Regions from separate parts of the Pseudomonas sp. GW821-FHT09E04 genome, predicted to be linked through region 1. Evidence: predicted binding sites of a transcription regulator. Region 1 holds the regulator's gene; each other region holds the start of a gene.
The links. Region 1 encodes sigma-54, which starts transcription at its own class of promoters, with help from an activator protein. Its sites were predicted from a motif close to ANTGGCATNNANNTTGCTNT; they were not measured.
Positions count from the first base shown of each region.

Region 2: AC07N4_RS14430 (CmpA/NrtA family ABC transporter substrate-binding protein) is a predicted target of sigma-54. The motif match lies at 8,109-8,128, and genes of this name have one in related genera.
Region 3: AC07N4_RS07060 (flagellar basal body rod protein FlgF) is a predicted target of sigma-54. The motif match lies at 1,837-1,856, and genes of this name have one in related genera.

Region 1 covers NZ_JBWKOR010000002.1:854,854-865,099, reverse strand. Annotated here, with positions in the region: gene AC07N4_RS10445 (HPr family phosphocarrier protein) at 1-173, opposite strand, end outside; gene rapZ (RNase adapter RapZ) at 189-1,046, opposite strand; gene ptsN (PTS IIA-like nitrogen regulatory protein PtsN) at 1,049-1,513, opposite strand; gene hpf (ribosome hibernation-promoting factor, HPF/YfiA family) at 1,525-1,833, opposite strand; gene AC07N4_RS10425 (RNA polymerase factor sigma-54) at 1,907-3,400, opposite strand; gene lptB (LPS export ABC transporter ATP-binding protein) at 3,587-4,312, opposite strand; gene lptA (lipopolysaccharide transport periplasmic protein LptA) at 4,312-4,857, opposite strand; gene lptC (LPS export ABC transporter periplasmic protein LptC) at 4,844-5,416, opposite strand; gene AC07N4_RS10405 (KdsC family phosphatase) at 5,425-5,949, opposite strand; gene AC07N4_RS10400 (KpsF/GutQ family sugar-phosphate isomerase) at 5,950-6,924, opposite strand; gene AC07N4_RS10395 (ATP-binding cassette domain-containing protein) at 7,200-8,009, shown strand; gene mlaE (lipid asymmetry maintenance ABC transporter permease subunit MlaE) at 8,009-8,806, shown strand; gene mlaD (outer membrane lipid asymmetry maintenance protein MlaD) at 8,806-9,273, shown strand; gene AC07N4_RS10380 (MlaC/ttg2D family ABC transporter substrate-binding protein) at 9,285-9,935, shown strand; gene AC07N4_RS10375 (STAS domain-containing protein) at 9,932-10,237, shown strand.
Region 2 covers NZ_JBWKOR010000003.1:744,341-754,586, forward strand. Annotated here, with positions in the region: gene dacB (D-alanyl-D-alanine carboxypeptidase/D-alanyl-D-alanine endopeptidase) at 1-1,256, shown strand, start outside; gene AC07N4_RS14410 (sensor domain-containing diguanylate cyclase) at 1,316-3,700, opposite strand; gene rlmKL (bifunctional 23S rRNA (guanine(2069)-N(7))-methyltransferase RlmK/23S rRNA (guanine(2445)-N(2))-methyltransferase RlmL) at 3,845-6,115, opposite strand; gene rmf (ribosome modulation factor) at 6,645-6,860, shown strand; gene AC07N4_RS14425 (quinone-dependent dihydroorotate dehydrogenase) at 7,000-8,019, opposite strand; gene AC07N4_RS14430 (CmpA/NrtA family ABC transporter substrate-binding protein) at 8,244-9,455, shown strand; gene AC07N4_RS14435 (ANTAR domain-containing response regulator) at 9,471-10,046, shown strand.
Region 3 covers NZ_JBWKOR010000002.1:163,566-173,811, reverse strand. Annotated here, with positions in the region: gene AC07N4_RS07065 (sigma-54-dependent transcriptional regulator) at 116-1,675, shown strand; gene AC07N4_RS07060 (flagellar basal body rod protein FlgF) at 1,911-2,651, shown strand; gene flgG (flagellar basal-body rod protein FlgG) at 2,697-3,482, shown strand; gene flgH (flagellar basal body L-ring protein FlgH) at 3,536-4,231, shown strand; gene AC07N4_RS07045 (flagellar basal body P-ring protein FlgI) at 4,259-5,347, shown strand; gene flgJ (flagellar assembly peptidoglycan hydrolase FlgJ) at 5,359-6,651, shown strand; gene flgK (flagellar hook-associated protein FlgK) at 6,673-8,718, shown strand; gene AC07N4_RS07030 (flagellar hook-associated protein 3) at 8,732-10,246, shown strand, end outside.

The DNA.
Region 1 (10,246 bases):
CCGGCAGCGAGCATCATCATCGCCATGATGCTTTTGCCATCTACCGTAGTTTCCGGGGTGCGACCCACTCTGATCGTGCAGTCGGGATACTGCCCCGCCACGCCAACGAACTTTGCCGACGCCCGGGCATGCAGGCCCAGCTTGTTGATGATTTCGATTTCCAGAGCAGGCATCGCGGTGTGAATCCTTTAGCTGAGGTCGCGGTGGCGAACCTGGACGTTCTTCAGGGTTTTCTGCAGGGCCTGACCCAGGCGTTCGGTCAGGTAGACGGAACGGTGATGTCCGCCGGTGCAGCCAATGGCAATGGTGACGTAGGCGCGATTGCTGGCAGCGAAGCGCGGCAGCCATTTGAACAGATACGCATAGATGTCCTGGAACATCTCTTCGACTTCCGGCTGTGCCGCCAGGTACTCGGCTACCGGCTCATCGAGCCCCGATTGCGCGCGTAGTTCCGGTTTCCAGTACGGGTTGGGCAGGCAGCGTACATCGAACACCAGATCCGCATCCACCGGCATGCCGCGTTTGAAACCGAACGACTCCACCAGAAACGCCGTGCCCGGCTCCGGCTGGTTCAGCAGCCGCAGCTTGATGGTGTCGCGCAACTGGTACAGGTTCAGATTGGTGGTGTTGACCTTCAGGTCGGCCAGATCGGCGATCGGGCCCAGCAGGGCCGTTTCATCGTTGATGGCTTCTGCCAGCGAACGATTGGCGCTGCTCAGCGGGTGGCGACGACGGGTTTCCGAAAAGCGCTTGAGCAGGGTTTCTTCATCGGCGTCCAGATACAGGACGTCGCACTGGATGTGCCGGCTGCGGACCTCTTCAAGCAACTCCGGAAAGCGCGAGAGATGACTGGGCAGATTGCGCGCATCGATCGATACCGCGACCAGTGGCTGAGGCAGTTCCGTATGAATCAGTGCGCGCTCCGCCAGTTCCGGGAGCAGGCCGGCCGGCAAATTGTCGATGCAGTAGTAGCCGTTGTCCTCGAGGACATCCAGAGCGGTACTTTTGCCCGAGCCGGAGCGGCCACTGACGATGATCAAGCGCATGTTTAGTGCCCGTTTTGCTCGTCCAGGACAACCTGATACAAGGCTTCGTTGGTGGTGGCGCGACGCAATTTTTCGCGTACGTCCTTGCGGTCGAGCATGCTGGCGATCTGGCGCAGCAGTTCCAGGTGCGCATCGGTGGCGGCTTCCGGGACCAGCAGCACGAACAGCAGGTCGACCGGTGCACCATCGATGGCGTCGAAATCGATGGGTGCTTCAAGGTGCATCAAGGCGCTGATGGGGGATTCGCAACCCTTGAGGCGGCAATGGGGAATGGCGATGCCGTTGCCAAAACCGGTCGAGCCGAGTTTTTCACGGGCAATCAGTGCCTCGAAGACATCTTGCATCTCCAGATCCGGTACTTCCCGGGCGATCAGGTTGGCAATTTGTTCGAGGGCTTTCTTTTTGCTGCCGCCCGGCACGTTCACGAGGGAACGGCCGGGGGTCAGGATGCTTTCAAGTCGGATCATGGGGGTGGGGGTTATCGACCGGTAGCGCCCTGAAGCAGGCTCTGGGTCTTTTCCTTATGCTTTTTGAGTTGTTTATCAAGCTTGTCGGTCAGCGCGTCGATCGCTGCGTACATATCGGTATGTTCCGCGTTTGCGACGACCTCGTTACCGGGAATATGCAGCGTGGCTTCGATTTTCTGCTTCAGCTTCTCGACGCACATCGTGACTTGCACGTTGGTGATCTTGTCGAAATGCCCCTCAAGCCTCTTGAGCTTTTGCTCAACGTACTCACGGAGAGGTTGGGTAACTTCCAGTTGGTGTCCACTGATGTTGACTTGCATACAGCTTCTCCTTCGTTGCCAGTGCATAAAGCGGCAGGCCGAAGAGCCTGCCACTGGAACGCTGTAACGTGGCTTACATCAACCGCTTGCGTTCGCTCGAAGGCGCGATCCCGAGGGATTCGCGGTACTTGGCGACGGTGCGGCGAGCCACCTGAATGCCTTGTGCCTCCAGTAAACCAGCGATCTTGCTGTCACTCAACGGCTTTTTCTGATTTTCCGCGGCAACCAGTTTCTTGATGATCGCGCGGATCGCCGTGGACGAGCATTCGCCGCCTTCGGAGGTGCTGACGTGGCTGGAGAAAAAGTATTTCAGTTCATAAATGCCCCGGGGGGTATGCATGAATTTTTGCGTGGTCACCCGGGAAATCGTCGACTCGTGCATGCCCACCGCTTCGGCGATGTCATGCAGCACGAGAGGCTTCATGGCTTCGTCGCCGTATTCAAGAAAGCCGCGCTGATGCTCGACGATCTGGGTGGCCACTTTCATCAGGGTTTCGTTGCGGCTCTGCAGGCTCTTGATGAACCAGCGGGCTTCTTGCAACTGATTGCGCATGAAGGTGTTGTCGGCGCTGGTGTCGGCGCGGCGCACGAAACCGGCGTACTGGGCGTTGACCCGCAGGCGCGGCACCGATTCCTGGTTCAGTTCGACCAGCCAGCGCTCGTTGTCCTTGCGCACGATGACGTCAGGCACCACGTATTCGGCTTCGGTGGATTCGATCTGCGAGCCGGGGCGCGGGTTGAGGCTCTGCACCAGTTCGATGACCTGGCGCAGTTCATCTTCCTTGAGCTTCATGCGGCGCATCAGCTGGCTGTAGTCGCGGCTGCCGAGCAGGTCGATGTAATCGGTGACCAGACGCTTGGCTTCCGCCAGCCAAGGAGTCTTGGCCGACAGCTGGCGCAATTGCAGCAGCAGGCATTCGCCCAGGTTGCGTGCGCCAATGCCGGCAGGTTCGAATTGCTGGATGCGGTGCAGGACGGCTTCGATCTCGTCCAGCTCGATGTCGAGCTCCGGATCGAAGGCGTCGAGAATTTCTTCGAGGGTTTCGTCGAGGTAGCCCTGATTGTTGATGCAGTCGATCAGGGTGACGGCGATCAGGCGATCGGTGTCGGACATCGGCGCCAGGTTCAGCTGCCACAGCAGGTGGCTTTGCAGGCTCTCGCCGGCGGAGGTACGGGTGGTGAAGTCCCACTCGTCGTCATCGCTGCTCGGCAGGCTGCTGGCGCTGGTCTGGTAGACGTCTTCCCAGGCGGTGTCGACGGGGAGTTCGTTGGGGATTCGCTCGTTCCATTCGCCATCCTCTAGATTGTCGACCGTCGGTGCGGTCTCCTGATAGGAGGGTTCCTGGATCTCGGTGTTGGGCTTCTGTTCGGCGTTGTCGGCCATGGGATCGGAGTTGTCGAAGTCGTCGCCGTCTTCCTGGCGTTCGAGCATCGGATTGGATTCCAGAGCCTCCTGGATTTCCTGTTGCAGATCCAGGGTCGACAATTGGAGCAGGCGGATGGCCTGTTGCAGCTGCGGTGTCATCGTCAGCTGCTGGCCCATTCTCAAGACTAGCGATGGTTTCATGGCAGGGGCTTAACACCTTATTCGCCGGCGCTATGCGCCATCCACTACAGGGCGCCGAAGCGCCAAACTTAAGCAAATTATATGCCTGAAACTGTCGTGTTTGCCTAGAGCGCTGTAACAATAAAAGCGTATAAAAGTGCGCTTCAACGTTACAGCACCCGGACGGCTGGTCGAATGCTGTCGCGCTTACAGGCGGAACTCGTGACCCAGATACACTTCCTTCACCAGATCGTTGGCGAGGATGGTCGCGGAGTCGCCTTCGGCGATCAGTTGGCCGTCATTGACGATGTAGGCCGTTTCGCAGATATCCAGCGTCTCGCGGACGTTGTGGTCGGTGATCAACACACCGATGCCCTTGGCCTTGAGGTGGTGAATGATCTGCTTGATGTCACCCACGGAGATCGGGTCGACACCGGCGAACGGTTCGTCGAGCAGAATGAACTTCGGTGCAGTGGCCAGTGCGCGGGCGATTTCCACCCGGCGACGCTCACCACCGGACAGGCTCATGCCGAGGTTGTCGCGGATGTGGCTGATGTGGAATTCCTGCAGCAGGCTTTCCAGCTCCTTGCGACGACCGGCCTTGTCGAGCTCCTGGCGGGTCTCGAGGATGGCCATGATGTTGTCGGCCACCGACAGTTTGCGAAAGATCGACGCTTCCTGTGGCAGATAGCCGATACCGGCCTTGGCGCGACCGTGCATCGGCTGGTGGCTGACGTCCAGGTCGTCGATCAGCACGCGACCCTGATCGGCCTGCACCAGGCCGACGATCATGTAGAAGCAGGTGGTCTTGCCGGCGCCGTTGGGGCCGAGCAGGCCGACGATCTGACCGCTGTCGATCGACAGGCTGACATCGCGCACGACCTGGCGGCTTTTATAGGCCTTGGCCAGGTGCTGAGCTTTCAGAGTTGCCATTACTGGGATTTCTCGTCGGTTTTCTTCTTCGGCTGGATCACCATGTCAATGCGCGGACGCGCTTCGGTGACCTTGTTGCCGGTGGCACGACCCGCGCTGGCCAGCTTTTTCACCGTGTCATAGACGATTTTCTCGCCCTGAGTGGTGTTGTTGTCCTTGTCGACGACTTTCGCCTTGTCGATCAGTACAACGCGGTTTTGCGCGGCGTGGTACTGGATGGTCACGCCCCAGCCCTGTACAGGCTTGGTGTCGCCAGCCGTCTGCAACTGCTCGAAGTAGGCAAGGTTGCCCACCGAGGTCACGACGTCGATATCGCCGGTCGGGGTGCGGGTGATGGTCACGGTGTTGCCTTTGACGATCATCGAACCCTGAGTGATGATCACGTCACCTTTATAGGTGGCAACGCCATTCTTGTCGTCCAGCTGGGCATCGTCGGCCTGAATGCGGATTGGCTGCTCTTGATCGTTCGGCAGAGCCCAGGCGCTCACGCTTCCCAGTGCTGCGCCCAGACTGAGCAAAATAGGGAGGGTTTTAACGAGCCTCATACTGTCCTCTTACGTTCGATAGCAGGTGTATCCTGCTTTCCTTCAAATACGCTTTCATTCCCACGCCGGTCGATACACCGCCAGCGCCGTCGATTCTAACGGGTTGCTGGGTCTGCGCATATTGTTGCTGCGGGAACACTGTCATGCGAGTGGAGGTGATCAGGGTGTCGCGGTTCTTTTCATCGGTGCGCTTGACGCGAACCGAGTCGATCAGCTCGACCTCGGTGCCACCGGAATTCACTTCACCGCGCTCGCTGGTCACGTGCCATGGGAAGTCGGTGCCGCGATACATGTTCAGGTCGGGCTTGGTGACCAGTGTAATGTCGGTCGCCTTGACGTGCTCGGCCTTGTCGGAAGTCATTTCGTACTGCACCTTGCCGTCTTCCAGGTATTGCAAGGTGTGGGTGTTGGTCGCGTACCAGTCGATCGGGCTCTCTTCTGCCGAGACAGGAGGCTTGTCGAGGAAGCGTTCCGGGCTGATGTTCCAGTAGCCGACCGCGCCGAAAATGGCCGCGATGCAACCGAACAGCAGTATGTTGCGAAACTTTTTGCTAAACATGGTTTGACTCACAAATACGCGTTATTGGCGGCATCGAGGCTGCCCTGGGCGCGCAGGATCAGTTCGCAGAATTCACGGGCGGCACCCTCGCCACCACGGGCCTGAGTGACGCCATGGGCGTGCTCGCGCACAAAAGCGGCAGCGTTGGCCACCGCCATCCCCAGCCCCACCCGGCGAATCACCGGCAGGTCGGGCAGATCGTCGCCGAGATAGGCGACCTGTTCATAGCTTAGGCCCAGTTGCTCGAGAAGGCCGTCGAGGACGACGAGTTTGTCTTCACGGCCCTGAAACAGGTGCGGAATGCCCAGGTTTTTCGCCCGGCGTTCGACCACCGGGGTCTTGCGACCACTGATGATGGCCGTTTGCACGCCGGCGTTCATCAACATCTTGATGCCCTGGCCGTCGAGCGTATTGAAGGTCTTGAACTCGCTGCCGTCTTCAAGGAAGTACAGGCGCCCGTCGGTGAGGACGCCGTCGACGTCGAAAACCGCCAGTTTGATGGCTTTGCCGCGTTGCAGCAGATCGGTGCTCATTTACATCACTCCTGCGCGCAGCAGGTCGGAGAGGTTGAAGGCGCCGATCGGGCGATCGTCCTCATCCACGACGACAAGCGCGTTGATTCGATGGTCTTCCATGATTTTCAGGGCCTCGGCGGCGAGCATTTCGGCGCGGGCGGTCTTGCCGTGCACGGTCATCACCTGGTCGATGGTGGCGCTGCGTATATCAATGCTGCGATCCAGCGTGCGGCGCAAGTCGCCGTCGGTGAAGATCCCGGCGAGTTTGCCGTTGGCTTCAAGAATCACGGTCATGCCCAGACCCTTGCGGGTCATTTCCATCAGTGCGTCCTTGAGCAGGGTGCCGCGTTGTACCTGCGGCAGCTCCTGGCCGGCGTGCATGACGTTTTCCACTTTCAGCAGCAGGCGTCGGCCCAGTGCGCCACCCGGGTGGGAAAAGGCGAAATCTTCGGCGGTGAAGCCGCGGGCTTCCAGCAGCGCCACGGCCAGGGCATCGCCCATGACCAGTGCGGCGGTGGTCGAGGAGGTCGGCGCCAGGTTCAGCGGGCAGGCTTCGTGCTCGACGTGAACGTTGAGATTGACCTCGGCCGCTTTTGCCAGAGGCGATTGCGGGTTGCCGGTCACGCTGATCAGCTGGATGCCTAGGCGCTTGATCAGCGGCAGCAGGGTGACGATTTCGTTGGTGGAGCCGGAGTTCGACAGGGCCAGGATCACGTCGTCACGGGTGATCATGCCCATGTCGCCATGGCTGGCTTCGGCCGGGTGCACGAAAAATGCCGGGGTGCCGGTGCTGGCCAGGGTCGCGGCAATCTTGTTGCCGATGTGCCCGGACTTGCCCATGCCGACCACGACGACACGGCCCTTGCTGGCCAGAATCATCTCGCAAGCGCGTACGAAATCGGCGTCGATATGGGGCAACAAGCCTTGTACGGCTTCCACTTCGAGGCGGATGGTGCGTTGTGCCGATTGAATCAGGTCGCTGGTTTGGCTCATGTCAGAAATCGTATAGCCCGATGAAAAGGCGGCGATTATAGCGGTTATGTTGAAAAGCCTCACGCAAGTTCGTCGTGCTTTGTCATTCCTCGTTACCAAAACCCTCTAATAGAAGCCCTGGGCCTGTCATATCGCTGAACGCGGCCGGGGAGAGGCCTTGGGCGCTTGGCCTTTGCAGTGATATAGTTCGCCGCCAGTTCGGCCTGCCCGGGATGTAGGGGCTTTCTTCAGAAAGCCAGGCGTCCGAGTGAGAGGCTGCATCGCAAGGAGTTTAGATGAGTGCCGATAACGCCTACGCGGTCGAGCTGAAGGGAGTCTCCTTCAAGCGCGGTGCGCGGAGCATTTTCAATAACGTCGATATCCGCATCCCGCGCGGCAAGGTCACCGGCATCATGGGGCCTTCCGGGTGTGGCAAGACCACGCTGTTGCGCTTGATGGGCGCCCAGTTGCGGCCTTCGCAGGGTGAGGTCTGGGTCAACGGCCAGAACCTGCCGAAGCTGTCGCGCAGCGATCTGTTCGATGCACGCAAGCACATGGGTGTGCTGTTTCAGAGCGGCGCGCTGTTCACCGATCTCGACGTGTTCGAGAACGTCGCCTTTCCCCTGCGCGTTCACACCGAATTGCCGGACGAGATGATCCGCGACATCGTCCTGCTCAAATTGCAGGCAGTCGGCCTGCGCGGCGCCATCGAACTGATGCCCGACGAGCTGTCCGGCGGCATGAAACGTCGTGTGGCGCTGGCCCGGGCGATTGCGCTGGATCCGCAGATTCTCATGTACGACGAACCGTTCGTCGGCCAGGACCCGATCGCCATGGGCGTTCTGGTGCGCCTGATCCGTCTGCTCAACGACGCGCTGGGGATCACCAGCATCGTGGTTTCCCACGATCTGGCGGAAACCGCGAGCATCGCCGACTACATCTATGTCGTAGGTGATGGCCAGGTGCTGGGGCAGGGTACGCCGGACGAGTTGATGAACTCGGACGAGCCGCGTATCCGTCAGTTCATGACCGGCAACCCCGATGGCCCGGTTCCGTATCACTTTCCAGCGACGGATTACCGCGCAGATCTTCTGGGGAAGCGCTGATGCGCAGAATTTCATTAATAGAACGCGTGCGTCGATTCGGCGAGTCAGCCATCGACGCTGTCGCGGTATTCGGTCGGGCGACCCTGTTCCTGTTCCATGCCCTGCTGGGCCGGGGCGGCATCAGCGGTGGTTTCGGCCTGCTGGTCAAGCAATTGCACTCAGTCGGCGTCATGTCGCTGGTGATCATCGTGGTGTCCGGGATCTTCATCGGCATGGTGCTGGCGCTGCAAGGCTTCAGTATTCTGTCGAGCTATGGTTCGGAGCAGGCGGTGGGGCAGATGGTTGCCTTGACCCTGCTGCGTGAACTGGGTCCGGTGGTGACGGCGCTGCTGTTCGCCGGTCGTGCCGGTTCGGCGCTGACGGCGGAAATCGGCAACATGAAGTCCACCGAGCAGTTGTCCAGCCTGGAAATGATCGGTGTGGACCCGCTCAAGTACATCATTGCCCCGCGTCTGTGGGCCGGTTTCATTTCCCTGCCGGTGCTGGCGATGATCTTCAGCGTGGTCGGCATCTGGGGCGGTTCCTGGGTCGCGGTCGACTGGCTGGGCGTCTATGAAGGCTCCTACTGGGCGAACATGCAGAACAGCGTGAACTTCTCCAGCGATGTGCTCAATGGCGTGATCAAAAGTATCGTTTTCGCCTTTGTCGTGACCTGGATTGCCGTATTCCAAGGCTATGACTGTGAGCCCACTTCCGAGGGGATCAGTCGTGCCACCACCAAGACCGTAGTGTTTGCCTCGCTGGCAGTGCTCGGCCTGGACTTTATTCTGACCGCTTTGATGTTTGGAGATTTCTGATGCAAAACCGCACCCTGGAAATCGGTGTCGGCCTGTTCCTGCTGGCAGGGATCCTGGCCTTGTTGCTGCTGGCCCTGCGGGTCAGTGGCCTGTCTCCGACGTCCACCACCGACAGTTATAAACTTTACGCGTACTTCGACAATATCGCCGGTTTGACGGTCAGAGCCAAAGTGACCATGGCCGGTGTGACCATCGGCAAGGTCACGGCGATCGATCTGGACCGCGACAGTTTCACCGGTCGGGTAACGTTGCTGGTGGACAAGAAGGTCGACAACCTGCCGACTGACTCCACAGCGTCTATCCTCACCGCTGGCCTGTTGGGCGAGAAGTACATCGGTATCAGCGTGGGCGGGGAAGAAACCCGCCTCAAGGATGGTGGAACCATCCACGACACGCAGTCGTCACTGGTACTGGAAGACCTGATCGGTAAATTCCTGCTCAATACCGTTAGCAAAGACGCCAAATGAGGAGCTTTTGAATGATCTCTACCTTGCGACGTGGCCTGTTGGTGTTGCTGGCGGCACTGCCGCTGGTGGCTAACGCCGTGGCGGCGCCTTCGGCGCACGACCTGGTTCAGGACACCACCAAACGGATGTTGGCCGATCTGGCCGCTAATAAAGAGAAGTACAAGCAGGACCCGAATGACTTCTACGCGGCGCTGAACAGCATCGTCGGACCGGTCGTGGATGCCGAGGGCATTTCCAAGAGCATCATGACGGTCAAGTATTCGCGCAAGGCAACACCGGCGCAGATGAAGACTTTCGAGGAAAACTTCAAGAAAGGCCTGTTCCAGTTCTATGGCAACGCCTTGCTCGAATACAACAACCAGGGCATCACCGTTGATCCGGCCAAGGACGAGTCGGGCGATCGCACCAGCGTCGGCATGACCGTCAAGGGCAGCAACGGCGCGATCTACCCGGTGTCGTACACGCTCGAGAAGATCAATGGCGAGTGGAAACTGCGCAACGTGATCATCAACGGCATCAACATCGGCAAGCTGTTCCGCGATCAGTTCGCCGATGCAATGCAGCGCAACGGCAACGACCTGGACAAGACCATCAACGGTTGGGCCGGGGAAGTGGCCAAGGCCAAGCAGTCGGCTGAACAGAACGGAAAGCCCGCCCAATGACCGAGTCGGCCATTCGTCTGGACGCCGCCAGTGAGCTGCAACTCACTGGCGTGCTGGATTACCGCACCGGTCCCGGCCTTCGGGAGCAGGGCCGGGCGCTGATCAAATCGTGCAATGCCCCGGCATTGGTGATCGATTGCTCGGCGGTGGAAAAGTCCAGCAGCGTCGGCCTGTCGTTGCTGCTGTGCTTCATTCGTGATGCGAAAGCCGCCGGCAAGGCCGTCAGCATCCGCGGGATGCCCGAAGACATGCGTGAAATTGCTCAGGTCAGCGAGCTGACCGAGCTGTTGGCGCAACCCTGAACCCGCATC
Region 2 (10,246 bases), on a different contig from region 1:
CGGTCAACCCGGCCTCGACCATGAAACTGGTCACCACCTACGCGGCGCTGGAAATGCTCGGCCCCAACCATCAGTGGAAAACCGAGTTCTACACCGACGGCGACCTGAACAGCGGCATTCTCAACGGCAACCTCTACCTCAAGGGTGGCGGCGATCCGAAGCTGAACATGGAAAAACTCTGGCTGCTGATGCGCGACCTGCGCGCCAACGGCGTGACCCAGATCACCGGCGACCTGGTATTGGACCGCAGCTTCTTCGTGCAGCCGCAACTGCCGGAATTCAACGATGACGGCAACGATGAGAACAAGCCGTTCCTGGTCAAGCCGGACTCGCTGCTGGTCAACCTCAAGGCCCTGCGTTTCGTGGCCCGCAATGACAATGGCCGGGTATTGATTTCGGTCGAACCGCCGATTGCCAGCATCAACATCGAAAACACCGTCAAAGCGCTCAACTCCAAACAGTGCACCGGCGGCGTGCGCTACAACCCGGTGCCGCAGGCCGATGGCAGCGTCACCGTGACCGTTGCCGGCCAGTTGGGCGAAGGCTGCAGCTCGCAGACTTATCTGTCGCTGCTCGACCACGCGACCTACACCGCCGGCGCCGTGCGGGCGATCTGGAAGGAACTGGGCGGCAGCATCCAGGGCAAGGATCGTCTGGCCCCGACCCCGAGCAACGCCAAAGTGCTGGCCCGTGCGTTCTCGCCGGACCTGGCGGAAATCATCCGCGACATCAACAAATACAGTAACAACACCATGGCTCAGCAGCTGTTCCTGAGCCTGGGCCAGAAATTCCGCAACGACGCCGACGGCGATGACGCCAAGGCGGCGCAGCGCGTGGTACGTCAGTGGCTGGCGAAGAAAGGCATCACCGCGCCGCACCTGGTGATGGAGAACGGCTCCGGCCTGTCACGAGCCGAGCGCGTCAGCGCCCGGGAAATGGCCGCCATGCTGCAAGCCGCGTGGCATAGCCCGTACGCCGCCGAGTACATCAGCTCGCTGCCGATCGCCGGCACCGACGGCACCATGCGCAAACGCCTGAAGACCACCGCGATGCGCGGCGAAGCCCACGTCAAGACCGGCACCCTGAACACCGTGCGCGCCATCGCCGGCTTCAGCCGCGACGTCAACGGCAACACCTGGGCGGTGGTGGCGATCCTCAACGACAAGGCACCGTTCGGTGCATCGTCGGTGCTGGATCAGGTGCTGCTGGATCTCTACAAACAGCCGCGAGCGCCGCAGACGGCTTCCGTTCTGTAAGCCGCCCCGGCAAGATCGTTCCCACGCAGTGCGTGGGAACGATCACATGGCAAACAGGATCAGTTCATCTGCCGCTCGACCCGATCCCGCCCACCCTGCTTCGCCGCGTAAACCCCCGAATCCGCCCGCAGCAACAGCGCATCCGCGCCCTCCCCCGGCCGCCAACTGGCAATCCCGAAACTGGCCGTCACCACGCCCACCACATCCACCGGCGCACCGCGCAGGCCTTGCCATAGCTCCACGGCCAGCATGTACGCGTGATCACCGTCGATGTCCGGGCACAGCACCATGAACTCCTCGCCGCCCAGGCGACAGAACACGTCGGTACGCCGCAGGCGATGGCCGATGCGCTCGCACACCGCCTGCAACACCCGGTCGCCGACCGCATGGCCGTACTGATCGTTGATCCGTTTGAAGTGATCGATATCGAGCATGATCACCGACAATTCGCCGCCTCCGCGCTCGACCCGGGCCATTTCAGTGGTCAGGCGCTCCTGGAAATAACGCCGGTTGTGGATGCCGGTCAGCGCATCGGTCACCGACAGTGCGCGCAACTCTTCTTCCACCCGCTTCAGGTCGGAAATGTCCGAAATGTAGCCATGCCACAGCACACCGCCGCCCGGCAGCTCTTCGGGGGTCGCTTCGCCGCGCACCCAGCGCAGGCCGCGCTCGGGCAATTGCACGCGGTATTCCTCGCGCCACGGACTGAGGTTGTCCGCCGAGGCGCGGATCGATTTGCGTACGCGGCTGACGTCCTGCGGATGAATGCGGGTAAAGATTGATTCGGCATTGAGCAGCAACACATCGGGTTCCAGCTCGTAGATCTCGCGGATGCCGTCGCTGGCGTAGATCACGCTGAAGCGCCCGTCGAACTCCATCTTGAACTGATAGATCCCGCCCGGAACGTGGGCGCTGAGTTTCTTCAGCAGAACGTCCCGCGCCGCCAACGCTTCGTGGACGCGCTTGCGCTCGGTGATATCGATGCAGATCGCCAGGTGCCCGACCCACAGTCCCTGCTCATCGAGCACCGGGGTGGCGAGCATGTTTACCGGCAGATGACTGCCGTCCTTGCGCACCAGCGTCCACTCGCGTGCCTCATGCCCGCCGACTTCACCGCCCTCCACCAGCATCGCCTGGCAGGTCGGAATGCTCTTGCCATAGCGGGCGCTCAGTTCCGCCGCACGGGTGATCAGCTCCCGAGGAAAATGCAGGTTTTCCAGGGTCATGTGACCGACCACCTCGGCGCTGCGGTAACCGAGCATCTGCTCCGCGCCGGGGTTGAAGGTGTTGATCACGCCGCGCAGGTCGGTGGCGATGATCGCCACTTGAGTCGCCGCGTTGAGCACCCCGCGCAACTGGCCGTGGGTGCCCCGCAGTTCCTGTTCACGCTCATGCAGTTCCTGGGTGCGCAGTTCGACCATGCGCAAGGCCCGCTGACGCTGACTGACCAGCACGTACAGCAGCGCGCTGAGCAGCAGGCTGAGCAAACCGCCGAGGACCACCACGCTGCCAACCGACGAATGGTTGGCCTGCAGGAAGGACTCGCTGGGCGAGATATCGACCTGATAGTCGTGGTCGGCCATGCGCACCAGCCGCGTGGCTGACAGATCACTCGGCGCCGGTTCATTGGTCGATTCGAACAACACCTCGTGCTGATCGTTGGTCGACAGATCGAGGATCCGTACCGACAGGTAATCATGCAGCGCGTCCGGCAGGCCATCGGCGAGCAACTGGCGCATGCTGATCACCGCCATCACATAACCGAACGACTTGGGCTCGCCCTCACGCAGCACCGGCGCCACCAGCAGCACGCCCCGCGCATAGGCCGGTTCGATGCTGACCAGATGCATTGGCTGCGACACCGCCAGGCCGCCGAGCTGATCGGCGCGTTCCAGCGTCGAGCGACGCAACGGCTGGGCCAGCAAGTCATAACCCAGCGGTGAACCGAGCCGGCTCTGGGTCTGGCTGTACACCACGACGACGTATTCATCTCGGGCCGCCGCCAGTTGCAGCTCGCCGCGGGCATTGAGTTCACGCACGCTGAAGGTGGGCAGGCCTTCGTCACGCACCCGCTGCTCGAACGCGGCGCGCTCGGAACCGCTCACCCGCAAGGCGAACGAATAGGCCTGGGTGCGCAGTAATAAAGGTTGGGTGTAGCCGTCGAATTCGGCGCGGGACACCGATTCGGAGTTGGCGAAGAACCGGCGCAGGCCATCGAGGCGTTGCTCCTGATCCTGAAAACGTTCTTCGATGCGGCTGTAGCGCTCATTGGCCAGCAGTTGAAAACGCTGGCGCAACTGGCTGTGAAACTGATTGAGGGTGGCCCAGGCGAGCAGCCCCGTGAGAATCCCGCCGGCGAGCAATACCAGCAGCGCGACCAGCCAGGCCGAGACTTCTTCGCTGATAAAACCCAGGATCTTTGGGCGCACGGGGTGCAACGACATAAGGGCCACTCACTACGCCAGTACTTGCGGGATAACCCCATTGGCCGTGAGTGAGTTATAGCTATTAGCCACTAATTTGGCTAGCTCTGATCGGATCCAAGAGCCTTAAAAATCAAGGCTCTGTGGATCCAACTGATCAGAGTGTCAACGGGCCGTGATTTTCCAGGCGCGGTGGATCTTGCCGTTGCGGGCGAAATCCGGATCGATGGTGCTGGCGGTGATTTCCTCGACCGCATAACGCTCGGCCAGGTTGTCTTCCAGCTGGAACTTGCGGAAGTTGTTGGAGAAGTACAACACCCCGCCCGTTGCCAGTCGGGCCATGGCCAGGTCGATCAACTGCACCTGGTCACGCTGCACGTCGAAGATCCCTTCCATGCGCTTGGAGTTGGAGAAAGTCGGCGGGTCGATGAAGATCAGGTCGTACTCTTCCCGGCAGCTTTCCAGCCACGCCATCACGTCGCCCTGCTCCAGACGGTTCTTGTCGGAGAAGCCGTTGAGCGACAGGTTGCGGCGTGCCCAGTCGAGGTAGGTTTTCGACAGGTCGACGCTGGTGGTGCTGCGCGCACCGCCCTTGGCGGCGTGCACACTGGCGGTCGCGGTGTAGCAGAACAGGTTGAGGAAGCGCTTGCCGGCCGCCTCTTTCTGGATCCGCATGCGCATTGGCCGGTGATCGAGGAACAACCCGGTGTCGAGGTAGTCGGTGAGGTTCACCAGCAGCTTCACGCCGCCTTCGGTGACTTCGTTGAATTTGCCCTGAGCCGCCTGACGTTCGTACTGCTTGGTGCCGCTCTGACGCTCGCGGCGCTTGACCACCACGCGGCTCTTGTCGATGTTCAGCGCCTGCGGGATGGCAGCCAGGGCGTCGAACATGCGGATCGAGGCCTTTTCCGGGTCGATCGATTTAGGCGCGGCGTATTCCTGAACGTGCACCCAGTCGTGGTACAGGTCGATGGCCATGGCGTATTCCGGCATGTCCGCATCGTAGACGCGGTAGCAGTCGATGCCTTCGCGCTTGACCCACTTGCCCATCGCCTTGAGGTTCTTTTGCAGGCGGTTGGCAAACATCTGCCCGCCTTCGCTCAGGCGCGGCTGCTCGATCACCGGAGCCGGGGCCGGCGTCGGTTTGATCGGGTTACCGTTCTTGTTGTACTTGCGCTCTTGCGGCTCGTCCGGCGTCTGATCGTAAGCGGCTTGCTCGCGCTCGGCCTGGCGCTGCTCCGGGGTGCGACGCTCGCCGGTGACGAACTGATCCGGCAGCACTTTGATCAACAGCAGCTTGCACGGCAGCGCGCCGTTCCAGAACGAATACTGTTTGTGGCTGCGGATGCCCATGCGCTTGCCCAGGTCCGGCGCGCCGGTGAACACCGCCGCTTCCCAGTTCAGGCAGGCCTGACGCAGACGCTCGCCGAGGTTCTGGTAGAGGTACAACAGGCTGGCTTCGTCACCCAGACGCTCGCCGTACGGCGGGTTGCAGATCACCAGACCTTTCTGGTTCTGGTCCGGACGCGGTTCGAAGGTCGCGACTTCGCCCTGATAGATCTTGATCCATTCGCTCAGACCGGCACGCTCGACGTTGTTGCGGCCCGGCTGGATCAGCCGTGGGTCGGCTTCATAACCACGGATCCACAGCGGCGGCTTGGCCAGACCGGCAGCGGCACGCTCGACAGCTTCTTCATGCAGCTTCTTCCACAGCGCCGGCACGTGACCGAGCCAGGCGGTGAAGCCCCATTGCTCGCGACGCAGGTTCGGCGCCATGTCGGCGGCGATCATGCCGGCTTCGACCAGGAACGTGCCGACACCGCACATCGGGTCAGCCAGCGCGCCACCTTCGGCGGCAATGCGCGGCCAGCCGGAACGGATCAGGATTGCCGCCGCGAGGTTTTCCTTCAGCGGCGCAGCGCCCTGCTGCAAGCGGTAGCCGCGCTGGTGCAGGCTGTGGCCGGAGAGGTCGAGGGACAGGATCGCTTCGCCGCGATCCAGACGCAGGTGAATGCGCAGGTCCGGGTTGAGCTTGTCGATGCTTGGACGGTCGCCCTGCGGGGTGCGCAGTTTGTCGACGATGGCGTCCTTGACCTTCAAGGCGCCGAAGTGGGTGTTGTCGATGCCCGAGCCGTGGCCGCTGAATTCAACGGCCAGGGTGCCGTCGGCCAGCATGTGATCCTGCCACTCGACGTCGAGCACGCCGTGATACAGGTCCTCGGCATCTTTCATCGGGAAGCGCTTGAGCACCAGCAACACGCGGTTGGCCAGACGCGACCAGAGGCACAGGCGATAGGCGGTTTCCATGGTCGCCATGCCACGCACGGCGGAGGTGTGCTCGCGGGCTTCTTCAAGGCCAAGCCCGACGGCTTCCTCGATGAGCAGGCCTTCAAGGCCTTTGGGGCAAGTGAGGAAGAGTTCGAAACGGTCGGACATGGTTTTTCCAGAGCCTTTGGCTAATGAACCGACAACGCATTGCCGATCCGGTTTTCAATCAGGCGCTTTTCTACAAGAGCGCCCGCGTGGCACGAAGGTGTGCCGTTCCATCCCCGCTGCTCGGGTTAAAAGAGCTTAGATGCCGGGACAGATAAAAAAGTTGATGCAACAAAATGACTCAAAGCAACCCTTCGTCGAAAAGTACCCGACGGTAAACGTGGGTCATTCTCACTAAGGAATTAAACCTGTCATACAGTGCAGGGCCGATCATACCGGGGTTTGGTGAATAAACATTCATGAAACCTGGCGTTACTTATCGCCATAGCATCCTTTTCGTTACGTCCTTATGACAAAACGGTCATTCCCTCGATGTGACTCATTGGTTAGAACTGGACACAGGTTGACGTCGCAACGGCGTCAACACCTTGGCTCGCCACGCCGGCAGCGAGCCGCCAACGGCAGAGTTTTCTGCCAGACCTCAATTGAGGTCGACGCGACAAAAACAGTCAACAAGTGAGGGAAACACCCTATGAGAAGACTTAAGCGTGATCCGTTGGAAAGAGCATTTTTGCGCGGATATCAATATGGCGTTGGTGGCAAATCCCGTGAGCTTTGCCCATTTACTCTACCGTCGGTACGTCAAGCCTGGATCAACGGCTGGCGAGAAGGACGCGGCGACAACTGGGACGGTATGACCGGCACTGCGGGAATCCACAGACTCAACGAACTTCACGCCGTCGGCTGACACAGGGCACTTATTCCGACACGACAATCTGATTTCGCAACACCCTGATCACCATGCACGTCCTTCCCGGACGGCGGGCTACGGCCCAGGGGCTCCTTCGAGGAGCCCTTTTTTATGCCTGCCTTTTTATATCTGCCAATCAGCGCTTGGCGGCGATCGCGTCCACGGATTCACGGATCAGCGCCGGGCCCTTATAGATGAAGCCGGAGTAGATCTGCACCAGGCTCGCGCCGGCAGCGATCTTCTCGGCCGCATGTTTGCCTTCGGTGATACCGCCCGCCGCGATGATCGGCAGTTTGCCACCCAGCTCGGACGCCAGCACTTTGACCGTGTGGGTGCTCTTCTCGCGAACCGGCGCGCCGGACAGACCGCCCGCCTCGTCACCGTGTTCCATGCCTTCAACGCCCACGCGGCTGAGGGTGGTGTTGGTGGCGATCACCGCGTCCATCCCGGTTTCGATCAGTGCTTGCGCGACTTGCGCGGTTTCTTCGTCGGTCATGTCCGGCGCGATCTTGATCGCCAGCGGTACATGCTTGCCGTGGCGCAGGGCCAGTTCGGCGCGGCGCGTGGCCAGGTCTGCCAGCAATTGCTTGAGCGAGTCGCCGAATTGCAGGCTGCGCAGGCCCGGGGTATTCGGCGAACTGACGTTGACCGTGATGTAGCTGGCGTGGGCGTAGACCTTGTCCAGGCAGATCAGGTAGTCATCGACCGCACGCTCGACCGGGGTGTCGAAGTTCTTGCCGATGTTGATCCCCAGCACGCCTTTGTATTTGGCCGCCGCGACCCGCGCCAGCAGGTTATCCACACCGAGGTTGTTGAAACCCATGCGGTTGATGATCGCCTCGGCTTCCGGCAGGCGGAAAATCCGTGGTTTCGGGTTGCCCGGCTGTGGGCGCGGAGTCACGGTGCCGATTTCGACAAAACCGAAACCCAGCTGCGCGAAGCCGTCGATGGCCGCGCCGTTCTTGTCCAGACCGGCCGCGAGACCCACAGGGTTCGGGAAGTCCAGGCCCATGACATTCACCGGCAGCGACGCCGGGGCCTTGCACAGCAAGCCGTTGAGGCCCAAACGCCCGCCCGCGCCGATCAGATCCAGCGACAGATCGTGGGAGGTTTCCGGGGAAAGTTTGAACAACAGCTGACGGGCCAGGGTGTACATGGGCGGGTATGACTCGAGGCGGCGAAAAGAGGCGGCGATTATAGCCGGGCATCGCCCCGCCGCGCGAGGCGCACACGCAAATCCCCTGCACTGGCATATGCCTTGCACCTTCCCCTGCATCAGCCCGCAGGCCAATGACGGCAGGCAGGCAAGGACAATGGCGTCGTCACCGGGTTTTGCCTCGACAAAGTCCGTGACGACGTTTTTTTTGAGGATGGCTTTTCATGACTCAAACCTCCATAGGGCCACTGGCCTGGGTCAACGGCAGCGATGCCCCGGAAAAAAGCGCGATCAACCTCGGCTTCATGGCCCTGAGCGACTGCGCTTCGGTGGTGGTCGCCGCCACGCAAGGCTTTGCCCAGCCTTACGGCCTGACCCTGAACCTCAAGCGCCAGAGTTCCTGGGCCAACCTGCGCGACAATCTGGTCAGCGGCGAACTCGATGCCGCCCACAGCCTGTACGGTCTGATCTACGCGGTGCACTTGGGCATCGGTGGCGTCGCGCCGACCGACATGGCGGTGCTGATGGGTCTGAACCAGAACGGCCAGAGCCTCAACCTGTCCCACGGTTTGCAGAGCCTGGGCGTGACCGGTCCTGAGGCGCTGGACCGCCACGTGCACCAAACCCGCGCAAGGCTGACCTTTGCCCAGACCTTCCCCACCGGCACCCACGCCATGTGGCTTTATTACTGGCTCGCAAGTCAGGGCATCCATCCGTTGCAGGATGTCGACAGCGTGGTCGTACCGCCGCCGCAAATGGTCGCGCACCTGCAGGCCGGTCGCATCGACGGTTTCTGCGTGGGCGAGCCGTGGGCAGCCAGCGCGGTGCAGCTGAATCTCGGCTTCACCATGGCGACCAGCCAGACCATCTGGCCCGACCACCCGGAAAAAGTCCTCGGCTGCACCCGCGCCTTCGTCGAGCAATACCCCAACACCGCCCGCGCACTGGTGATGGCGATCCTCGAAGCCAGCCGTTTCATCGAAGAGAGCCCGGAAAACCGCCGCAGCACCGCGCAGCTGCTCAGCGCCGCCGAGTATCTGGACGCCCCGGTTTCCTGCATCGAACCGCGTTTTCTCGGCGATTACGACGACGGTCTGGGCAATCGCTGGCAGGACCCCCACGCCCTGCGCTTTCACGGCGATGGCGCGGTGAACCTGCCGTACCTGTCGGACGGCATGTGGTTCATGACCCAGTTCCGCCGCTGGGGGTTGCTGCGCGACGACCCGGATTACCTCGCCGTCGCCCGTCAGGTGCAGCAACTGGCGCTGTACCGCGACGCTGCCAGCGCTGTCGATGTGCCGGTCGGCACCGAGGACATGCGCAGCAGCCAGTTGATCGACGGCAAGGTCTGGGACGGCAGCGACCCGGCCGCCTACGCGCAAAGTTTCAAGCTGCACGCGTTGAGCAACAACGCCCCCCTTCTCGCCCGCCGCTGACAGGAGACCGCGAACATGTTGCGCATTCTGCTGATCAACGACACCGCGAAAAAAGTCGGGCGCCTGAAAGCTGCGTTGACCGAGGCCGGTTTCGAGGTCATCGACGAGTCCGGCCTGACCATCGACCTGCCCGCGCGCGTCGAAACGGTGCGCCCGGACGTGATTCTGATCGATACCGAGTCACCGAGCCGTGATGTGATGGAACAAGTGGTGCTGGTCAGCCGCGACCAGCCCCGGCCGATCGTGATGTTCACCGACGAGCATGACCCTGGCGTGATGCGTCAGGCGATCAAGTCCGGGGTCAGTGCCTACATCGTCGAAGGCATTCACGCACAACGCTTGCAGCCGATTCTCGACGTGGCCATGGCCCGCTTCGAAAGCGATCAGGCCCTGCGCGCCCAGCTTCAGGCCCGCGACCAGCAACTGGCCGAGCGCAAACGCATCGAACTGGCCAAGGGTCTGTTGATGAAAATGAAGGACTGCAACGAAGAAGAGGCCTACACCCTGATGCGCCGCCAGGCCATGAGCCGCCAGCAGAAACTGATTCAGGTCGCGGAGCAGATCATCGCCATGAGCGAGCTGCTTGGCTGAAAAGCCCCTCACCCTAACCCTCTCCCCGAGGGAGAGGGGACCGACCGCAGTGTCTTGCGTCATACATCGACCTGAAAAAACCAGTCGATTATGGATTCAAAGCCGATCGTTCACGTCGGCGTATCTCTCGAATATCCCCCGGTCGGTTCCCTCTCCCTCCGGGAGAGGGTTAGGGTGAGGGGCTTTTGATTTTGACTTGG
Region 3 (10,246 bases), 690 kb from region 1:
TCGTGATTACGGTGATTGGCGGGTTTGAAATGGCCGGTGTCTGTCACATAATCTTGACGACTATCTTGCGGGCGGCAGAGAAAAATCCGCCCCTCTACCTGTTTCGGGCCTTTATATGCGTATCAAAGTCCACTGCCAGAACCGCATCGGCATCCTGCGCGACATCCTCAATCTGCTGGTGGAGTACGGGATCAACGTCGCCCGCGGCGAGGTCGGCGGTGAGCACGGCAATGCGATCTATCTGCATTGCCCGAACCTGATCAATTTGCAGTTCCAGGCGTTGCGGCCCAAATTCGAAGCCATCGCCGGGGTGTTCGGCGTCAAGCGGGTAGGGCTGATGCCCAGCGAACGCCGACACATGGAACTGAATGCGTTGCTCGGTGCGCTGGAGTTTCCGGTGCTGTCGATCGACATGGGCGGCTCGATCGTTGCCGCCAACCGTGCGGCGGCGCAGTTGCTCGGCGTGCGGGTCGACGAAGTGCCGGGGATTCCACTGTCGCGTTACGCCGAGGATTTCGACTTGCCCGAACTGGTGCGCGCCAACAAATCGCGAATCAACGGCATGCGGGTCAAGGTCAAGGGCGATATCTTTCTGGCCGACATCGCTCCATTGCAATCGGAGCACGACGACAGCGAGGCCATGGCCGGTGCGGTATTGACGCTGCACCGGGCGGATCGGGTCGGCGAGCGCATCTACAACGTGCGCAAGCAGGAGTTGCGTGGTTTCGACAGCATCTTTCAAAGCTCGAAAGTGATGGCGGCGGTGGTGCGTGAAGCCCGGCGCATGGCGCCGCTCGATGCGCCTCTTCTAATTGAAGGCGAAACCGGCACCGGTAAAGAGTTGCTGGCTCGGGCTTGTCACCTGGCGAGTCCGCGCGGCCAGTCGCCATTGATGGCGCTCAACTGCGCGGGGCTGCCGGAATCGATGGCCGAGACCGAGTTGTTCGGCTACGGCCCCGGTGCCTTCGAAGGGGCGCGGGCTGAAGGCAAGCTCGGGCTGCTGGAGCTGACGGCGGGCGGCACGTTGTTCCTCGATGGTGTCGGCGAAATGAGCCCACGCTTACAGGTGAAATTGCTGCGCTTCCTGCAGGACGGTTGCTTCCGTCGTGTGGGCAGTGATGAAGAGGTTTACCTGGATGTACGGGTGATCTGCGCCACCCAGGTCGACCTGTCCGAGTTGTGCGCCCGTGGCGAGTTTCGCCAGGATTTGTACCATCGCTTAAACGTGCTTTCGTTGCACATCCCGCCACTGCGCGAATGCCTCGACGGTTTGACGCCGCTGGTGGAGCACTTCCTCGATCAGGCCAGTCGGCAGATCGGTTGCCCGTTGCCGAAGCTGGCGCCGGCGGCGATGGATCGGCTCAGTCATTACCACTGGCCGGGCAACGTGCGACAACTGGAGAACGTGCTGTTCCAGGCGGTTTCGCTGTGTGATGGCGGGACGGTCAAGGCCGAGCATATTCGTCTGCCGGACTATGGCGTGCGTCAGCCGCTTGGCGATTTCTCGCTGGAGGGCGGGCTCGACGAGATTGTCGGGCGCTTCGAGAAAGCAGTGCTTGAGCGACTGTATTCCGAACATCCGAGCAGTCGGCAGCTGGGCAAGCGGCTGGGCGTCTCGCACACCACGATTGCCAACAAGTTGCGTGAATATGAGGTGGGCAAGACCGAGTCTTGATCCCTGCGCGATCACTCCTACGCAATGCGCGGGGTGATCGCGCCTCACCATTGCCGCCAAGCGGCATGACACCGCCGGTTTTTCGACTTCGATACATTTCCCCAAACCCTGCTGAATCCCTCAAGTCCTTTGTTTATCGGGTCCTCGACCGCCAGAAAAAAGTTGGTCTGCAAATTGCTTGTGGCTCAGCAGTACAGCGGTGGGCGGCAAACGTCCGGCATGCAGAGGAAAGAGTGTGGACAAGTACCTTTATGTGGCAATGACCGGCGCCAGCCAGAACGCACTGGCGCAAAAGGCTCATGCCAACAACCTGGCGAACATCTCCACCAACGGTTTTCAGCGCGACCTGGAGCAGGCGCGTTCGATGCCGGTGTTCGGTGACAGCTTTCCGGCGCGTGCGTTTGCCATGAGCGAACGGCCCGCCACCGACTTCACCGCAGGCTCCCTGGTGGAGACCGGTCGCGACCTCGACGTCGCCGTGACCGGCAACGGTTTCATTGCCGTGCAGAACCCCAACGGCGGCGAAAGCTACGTGCGCACCGGCAGCCTCAATATCGACGCTCTGGGCGTGCTGCGTGCCGGCAACGGCATGCCGGTCATGGGCAACGGCGGACCGATTGCCGTGCCGCCGCAGCAGCAGGTGGAAGTCGGTGAAGACGGCACCATCAGTATTCGTGCGATGGGCGAAGGCCCGCGCGTCATGGCCGAAGTCGACCGGATCAAACTGGTCAATCCGGACATCAAGAACATGAACAAGGGCCTGGACGGTTCGATCTACACCAAGGACGGCCAGCCTGCGCCGGCCGATGCCAACGTCAAACTGGTGTCGGGTTTCCTGGAGTCGAGCAACGTCAATGCCGTGGAAGAGATGACGTCGGTGCTGGCCCTGGCCAAGCAGTTCGAGTTGCACGTCAAGATGATGAACACCGCCAAAGACGACGACCAGGCCATGGCTCGGGTCTTGCAGATCAGCTAATTATCAGAACGTCGCGCCGTAAAACAGGCGCACGAGGAGAATCGAATGCTTCCGGCTCTATGGGTTGCCAAAACCGGTCTGTCCGCCCAGGACACCAACCTGACCACCATTTCCAACAACCTGGCGAACGTGTCGACCACGGGTTTCAAACGTGACCGCGCCGAGTTCCAGGACCTGCTGTATCAGATCAAGCGTCAGCCTGGCGCCCAGTCGACCCAGGACAGCGAACTGCCGTCGGGTCTGCAAGTGGGTACCGGTGTGCGCATCGTCGGCACCCAGAAGAACTTCACCGCCGGTAGCCTGCAAACCACCGAGCAGCCGCTGGACATGGCCCTCGACGGCCGTGGTTTCTTCCAGATCCTGCAACCGGACGGCACCACGTCCTACACCCGTGACGGTACTTTCCACCTCGACTCCAATGGCCAGATCGTCAACGCCAGCGGTTTCGCTCTGGAGCCAGCGATTGTCATCCCGAACAACGCCCAGACCTTCACCGTTGGCCGTGACGGCACCGTGTCGATCACCGTTGCCGGCAACGCCGCCTCGCAAGTGATCGGCAACCTGCAAACCGCCGACTTCATCAACCCGGCCGGTCTGCAAGCCGTGGGCAACAACCTGTTCCTGGAAACCGCCGCTTCCGGCGCGCCACAAATCGGCACTCCGGGCCTGAACGGTTTCGGCACCACCCTGCAGAACACCCTGGAAACCTCCAACGTCAGCACCGTGGAAGAGATGGTCAACATGATCACCACTCAGCGCGCTTACGAGATGAACTCCAAGGTGATCTCCACCGCCGACCAGATGCTCTCGTTCGTAACGCAGAATCTGTAATCAAGTCTATGAGGCGGCCATGAGGCCGCCTGCAACACCGTGAGGTAAGGGTCATGAAACGCTTCGTATCTGTTCTGGCATTGGGTGGGGTGGTCTCGCTCGCGGGCTGCGTCGCTCCGACGCCCAAGCCCAATGACCCTTACTACGCCCCGGTGTTGCCGCGGACGCCGTTGCCGGCGGCCGCCAACAACGGCTCGATCTATCAGGCCGGTTTCGAACAGAACCTGTACAGCGACCGCAAGGCGTTCCGGGTCGGTGACATCATCACCATCACCCTGAACGAGAAGACTCAGGCCAGCAAGAACGCCAACTCGCAAGTGGCCAAGAACAGCAAGACCGGCATCGGCCTGACTTCGTTGTTCGGCGGCAGCGGCACCACCAACAACCCGTTGGGCGGTAACGACCTGAGCCTGGACGTCGGCTACAGCGGCGACCGTGCGACCAAGGGCGACAGCAAGGCGGCCCAGGGCAACACCCTGACCGGTTCGATCACCGTGACCGTCGCCGACGTGCTGCCCAACGGCATCATCGCTGTGCGCGGCGAGAAGTGGATGACCCTCAACACCGGTGATGAGCTGGTGCGGATCGCCGGTCTTGTTCGTGCCGATGACATCGCCACCGACAACACCGTGTCGTCGACCCGGGTCGCCGATGCGCGCATCACCTACTCGGGCACCGGTTCGTTCGCCGATGCGAGTCAGCCAGGCTGGTTCGACCGTTTCTTCCTCAGCCCGCTGTTCCCTTTCTAGGTGGCTACGTTGAATTTCAAGAGCCTCATGCTCGCTGCGGCGTTGATGTCCGCAGCCTTTGGTGCCCACGCCGAGCGGCTGAAAGATATCGCCAGCATCTCTGGCGTGCGTTCCAACCAGTTGATCGGCTACGGCCTGGTGGTCGGGCTTAACGGCACCGGCGACCAGACGACGCAAACCCCGTTCACCCTGCAGACCTTCAACAACATGCTCTCGCAGTTCGGCATCAAGGTGCCGCCGGGATCGGGCAACGTGCAGTTGAAAAACGTCGCGGCGGTATCGGTGAGTGCCGATCTGCCGGCGTTCGCCAAACCGGGTCAGCAGGTCGACATCACCGTTTCTTCCATCGGTAACTCCAAGAGCCTGCGCGGCGGCACCCTGTTGCTGACCCCGCTCAAGGGTATCGACGGCAACGTCTACGCCATCGCTCAGGGCAACCTGGTGGTCGGCGGTTTCGATGCTGAAGGTCGTGACGGTTCGAAGATCACCGTCAACGTTCCGTCGGCCGGTCGCATCCCGGGCGGTGCATCGGTCGAACGTTCGGTGCCGAGCGGTTTCAACCAGGGCAACAGCCTGACGCTGAACCTCAACCGTTCCGACTTCACCACCGCCAAGCGCATCGTCGACAAGATCAACGACATGCTCGGCCCTGGCGTTGCCCAGGCCATCGACGGTGGTTCGATCCGCGTCACCGCGCCGCTCGATCCGAGTCAGCGTGTCGACTATCTGTCGATCCTGGAAAACCTCGAAGTCGACCCGGGCCAGGCCGTGGCGAAAGTCATCATCAATTCGCGTACCGGCACCATCGTCATCGGCCAGAACGTGAAAGTTTCGCCGGCCGCCGTGACCCACGGCAGCCTGACCGTGACCATCACCGAAGACCCGATCGTCAGCCAGCCGGGCCCGCTGTCCAATGGTCAGACAGCCGTGGTGCCGCGCTCGCGGGTGAATGCTCAGCAGGAAGCCAAGCCGATGTTCAAGTTCGGCCCGGGCACCACCCTCGACGAAATCGTGCGTGCGGTGAACCAGGTCGGCGCGGCGCCGGGTGACCTGATGGCCATTCTCGAAGCACTGAAGCAGGCCGGCGCGTTGCAAGCCGACCTGATCGTGATCTGAGGACGGCACTCATGGATATGCGCAAAAGCGGTCTGGTCAGCAGCAGCGATTCGGGTTCGTACTCCGACCTCAATCGTCTGAACCAGCTCAAGGTCGGCGACAAGAACAGCGACGGGAACATGCGCAAGGTTGCGCAGGAATTCGAATCGCTGTTCCTCGGTGAAATGCTCAAGTCGATGCGTTCGGCCACTGAAACGCTGGGCCAGGACAACCCGCTCAACACCCCGGCAGCCAAGCAGTATCAGGAAATGTACGACCAGCAACTGGCGGTTTCCCTGTCCCGCGAGGGCGGTGGTATCGGTCTGGCCGACGTGCTGATGAAGCAGATGTCGAAGAACAAACCGATGGCGCCGGGTGAGGCCGCCGCCGCGTCGGCTGCCAAGCAGCAGGAAGCCCTGGCCAAGGCCGCTGCGGTGGAAACGCCGATTGCCGCCGGCACCGTAGCCACCAACGGTCCGCTGTCGCGCCTCAATGGCGAACGTCCGTTGTGGGCTTCGCGTTCGGTGCATGCGCCGAACACTCAGCTGACCCATCGCAACGACATGGAAATGATCAACCAGCGTCGCCTGGCGCTGCCGCCGAAACTGGCTGATCGCTTGCTCGCCGGTCTGGTGCCTTCGGCCACGCCGACGGCGGCCACTCAATTGCCGCAACGCGCCACGACGGCCGCTGCCACCGGTTCCGGTCCGCTGTACAACGGCGACTGGCTGGCCCGCGCCGAGGCGGACAAGGCCTCTGGCGGGCAGATGCAGATTTACGGTCGCGCCATGGCACAGATCCCGCTGGCGCCGGCGAAGAAGGCATTCAGCAACGCCGACGAATTCGTCAGCACCATGCTGCCGATGGCCAAAGAAGCGGCCGCGCGCATCGGTGTCGATCCGCGTTACCTGGTGGCTCAGGCTGCGCTCGAAACCGGCTATGGCAAGTCGGTCATGCGCGCCCAGGACGGCACCAGCAGTCACAACCTGTTCGGCATCAAGGCCAGCAGCAACTGGCAGGGCGATTCGGCTCGTGCGATCACCAGCGAGTTCCGCAATGGGCAGATGGTCAAGGAGACGGCGGAGTTCCGTTCCTACGCCTCGTACAAGGACAGCTTCCACGATCTGGTGACTTTGCTGCAGAGCAATAATCGCTATCAAGATGTGCTGAAGTCGGCCGATAACCCAGAACAGTTTGTACGCGAGTTGCAAAAGGCCGGTTACGCAACCGACCCGAACTACGCAAGCAAGATTTCGCAGATTGCCAGGCAGATGACGGTAAATCAGAACTACGCTGCGGCCGGCGTTTCAACAACGCCTTTATAAACACAAGGTAAGGTTTGAATCATGAGTTTGCTCAATATCGGGATGTCGGGGTTGGCCGCGAGTTCGTCCTCTCTGGCTGTGACAGGTAACAACATTGCCAACGTCGACACCGCCGGTTATTCACGCCAGCAAACCGTGCAGGGCACCAAGTCCTCGCAGCAGTTCGGCAACGTCTTCATCGGCACGGGCACGACCCTGGCCGACGTGCGCCGGGTGTACAACTCTTACCTCGAAACACAACTGCACACCGCCACCTCGCTCAACAGCGAAGCGGCCGCGTACGGTGCACAGGCGACCGCGCTGGACGCCTCGCTGTCCGACACCAACACGGGCCTGACCGGTGTGCTGCAGAAATTCTTCACCTCGATGCAAGGTGTAGCGACCTCGGCGACCGACGACACTTCCCGTCAGTCGGTACTGACCGGTGCGCAGGCCCTGACCAGCCGCTTCAACGCGCTGGCCAAACAGCTGAACGATCAGAACACCACGATCAACGGCAACCTGTCGGACATGACGTCCCAGGTGAACAAACTGGCCACCGCGATTGCCAACCTGAACCAGAAGATCGGCGAGGTTTCCACCAGCGGCGGCCAACCGAACGATCTGCTCGACAGCCGCAACGAAGCCGTGCGTCAGCTCTCCGAGTTGACCGGTGCGCAAGTTGTCGAGCGCGGCAGCAGTTTCGACGTCTACGTCGGCAGCGGTCAGCCACTGGTCATCGGCAACACCACCAACACCCTGAGCACCGTGCCGAGCAAGGACGACCCGTCGCGCATGGGCATCCAGATGGATCGCGGCTCAAGCACCCTCGACATCACCTCGGTGATGAGCGGCGGTGAAATCGGTGGTCTGCTGACCTATCGCAATGAAGTGCTCAACCCTTCGCTCAACGAGCTGGGCCGTGTAGCACTGGTCATTGCCGACCAGATGAATCGCCAGCAAGCCCAGGGCATCGACAAGAACGGTGACTTCGGCGCGGCCATTTTCAACGACATCAACAGTGCCGCACTGATCAGCCAGCGCAGCATTGCCCAGTCGACCAACAGTGCAGGTTCCGGCAACCTTGATGTCACCATCAAGGACACCGGCAAGCTGACCACCAGCGACTACCAGGTCACCTTCACCAGCGCGACCAACTACTCGGTCAAGCGCTCGGACGGTACCGACATGGGTTCGTTCAGCACCACGACCACGCCACCGCCAGTGATCGACGGCTTCACCCTGGCCCTCAATGGCGGTGCGTTGAGCGCCGGCGACACCTTCAAGGTGACCCCGACCCGTAACGCCGGCAGCACCATCCAGACCGTGCTCACCGATCCGAAGAAAATCGCGGCGGCAGCACCGTTGACCGGTGTGGCCAGTGCCAACAATTCCGGCACCTACACGCAGCCGACGCTGATCGACACCCTCGACATCACCAACCCGGCCTCCCAGGCCGAGCTGCAGAATGCGCTCAAGTACTCGACGCCGGTCAAACTGGTCATGGGTGCGGTCGCCAGCGGCAGCCAGTCGTACAACATGGTCGATGCCAAGGGCAACACCATCGGTTCCGGCACCATCGTGCCGGGGCAGGCCAACACCCTGAACCTCAAGATCGGCATGGTCGACTCCACCGGTGCTCCGGTGATGGATACCTCGGTCACGCCGAACGTGCAGAAAACCTTTACCGTGCAGACCACCGTGGGCGCGACGCCGAAGCCAGGCGAAACCTTCACGATCAACCTGACCGGCGCGGCTTCTTCGGACAACCGCAACGCGCAGGCGCTGGTTGGCTTGCAGACCAAACAGACCGTGGATACCGGCACGGCGAGCAAGGGCATCAGCCTGACTGACGCCTACAACAAGCTGGTGACCAACGTCGGTACCAAGGCTGCTCAGAGCAAGTCCGACAGCGCCGCCACCACGGTGATTCTGGATCAGGCACAGGGTGCGCGCGATTCGCTGTCCCAGGTCAACCTGGACGAAGAAACCGGCAACCTGGTCAAGTATCAGCAGTACTACACCGCCTCTTCGCAAATCATCAAGGCTGCGCAGGAAACCTTCGCAACGCTGATCAACAGTCTTTAAGGAGCCGTAATTCATGCGCATTTCCACCGCCCAGTATTACGCGACACAAGCTGCTCAATATCAGCGCAACTACAGCAAGACTGTCGCGACCGCCAACGAGGCGAGCAGCCTGCAGCGCATCAACACCGCTGCCGACGATCCGATCGGCGCCGGGCGTCTGCTCAAGCTGGGTCAGCAGGCCTCGATGCTCGAGCAGTATCAGGGCAACATCGATACCACCAAGAGTGCGCTGACCGTGCAGGAGTCCACGTTGAACTCCATCACCACGGCCTTGCAGCGCGCCAAGGAAATCGGCCTGGCCGCCAACAACGGCATCGCCACTGACACTGACCGCAAGGCCTACGCGGCCGAGCTGAGCCAGATCCAGCAACAAGTGCTGGGCCTGATGAACTCCAAGGACGCCAACGGCAATTACCTGTTTTCCGGTTCCAAGACCGATACCGCGCCGTACTCGCAAAATGCCGATGGCACTTACACCTACAATGGTGACCAGACCCAGATCAATCTGGGCATTGGCGACGGTCTTTCGGTGGCCTCCAATACCACTGGCTGGGATGCGTTCCAGCAGACCATCAACACCAGCCGCACCACGACCAGCATGACCGCGCCAACCCCCGATGATGGCCGCGTGGTGCTGACCAACGGTATCGTTGGCACCGCCGCGACGTACAACGCCAAGTTCGCGGCCGGTCAGCCGTACACCGTGGATTTCATCAGCAGCACTCAGTTGAAAATCACCGATGCCCTGGGCAACGACGTGACGACCGAAGCCAGCCAGAACGGCGCGATCACCAACAGCAACGGCGCCAACCAGACCGTCAGCTTCCGTGGCGTCGATCTGAAGTTGAACATCAACCTCAAGCCTGGCGACACCAACCCGGATGCGGTCATTGCCGGCCACAGCTTTCAGCTGGCGGCCACGCCTGACTCGTTCACCACCTCGCGCAGCGCGGGCAATGCGTCGACGGCGGTCATCACCGGCTCCGGCGTGACCAACCAGGCGGCCTACGACGCGGCATTCCCGTCGGGCGGCGGTGCGATCCTGAAGTTCACCAGTGCCACCAATTTCGACCTGTATGCAGCGCCAGTGACAGCTGACAGCAAGCCAGTGTCGTCGGGCACCATGGTCGGCGCCAACGCCACGGCAGCGGGTGTGACCTTCACATTCGGCGGTACGCCGGGTGCGGGTGATCAGTTCTCGATCCAGTCCAACAACCACCAGACCCAGAACGTGCTCGACACCCTGGGCCAGATGGTCACGGCACTGAATGCGCCGATCGACGGAAATCCGGTGGCCAAGCAGAAATTCCAGGGTGCCATGGAGTCGGCGCTGGGCAACATCGACAGCGCGGCCAATCAGATTGGTTCGGCGGTGACTTCGATCGGTGCTCGCGGACAGTCGCTGGATGACCAGAACACCACCAACCAGAGCCTGACTCAGGCGAATACCACCACTCAGGGTTCGATCCGTGATTCGGATCCTGCCGAAGTGATGACCCGCCTGACCTTGCAGCAGACCATGCTGCAG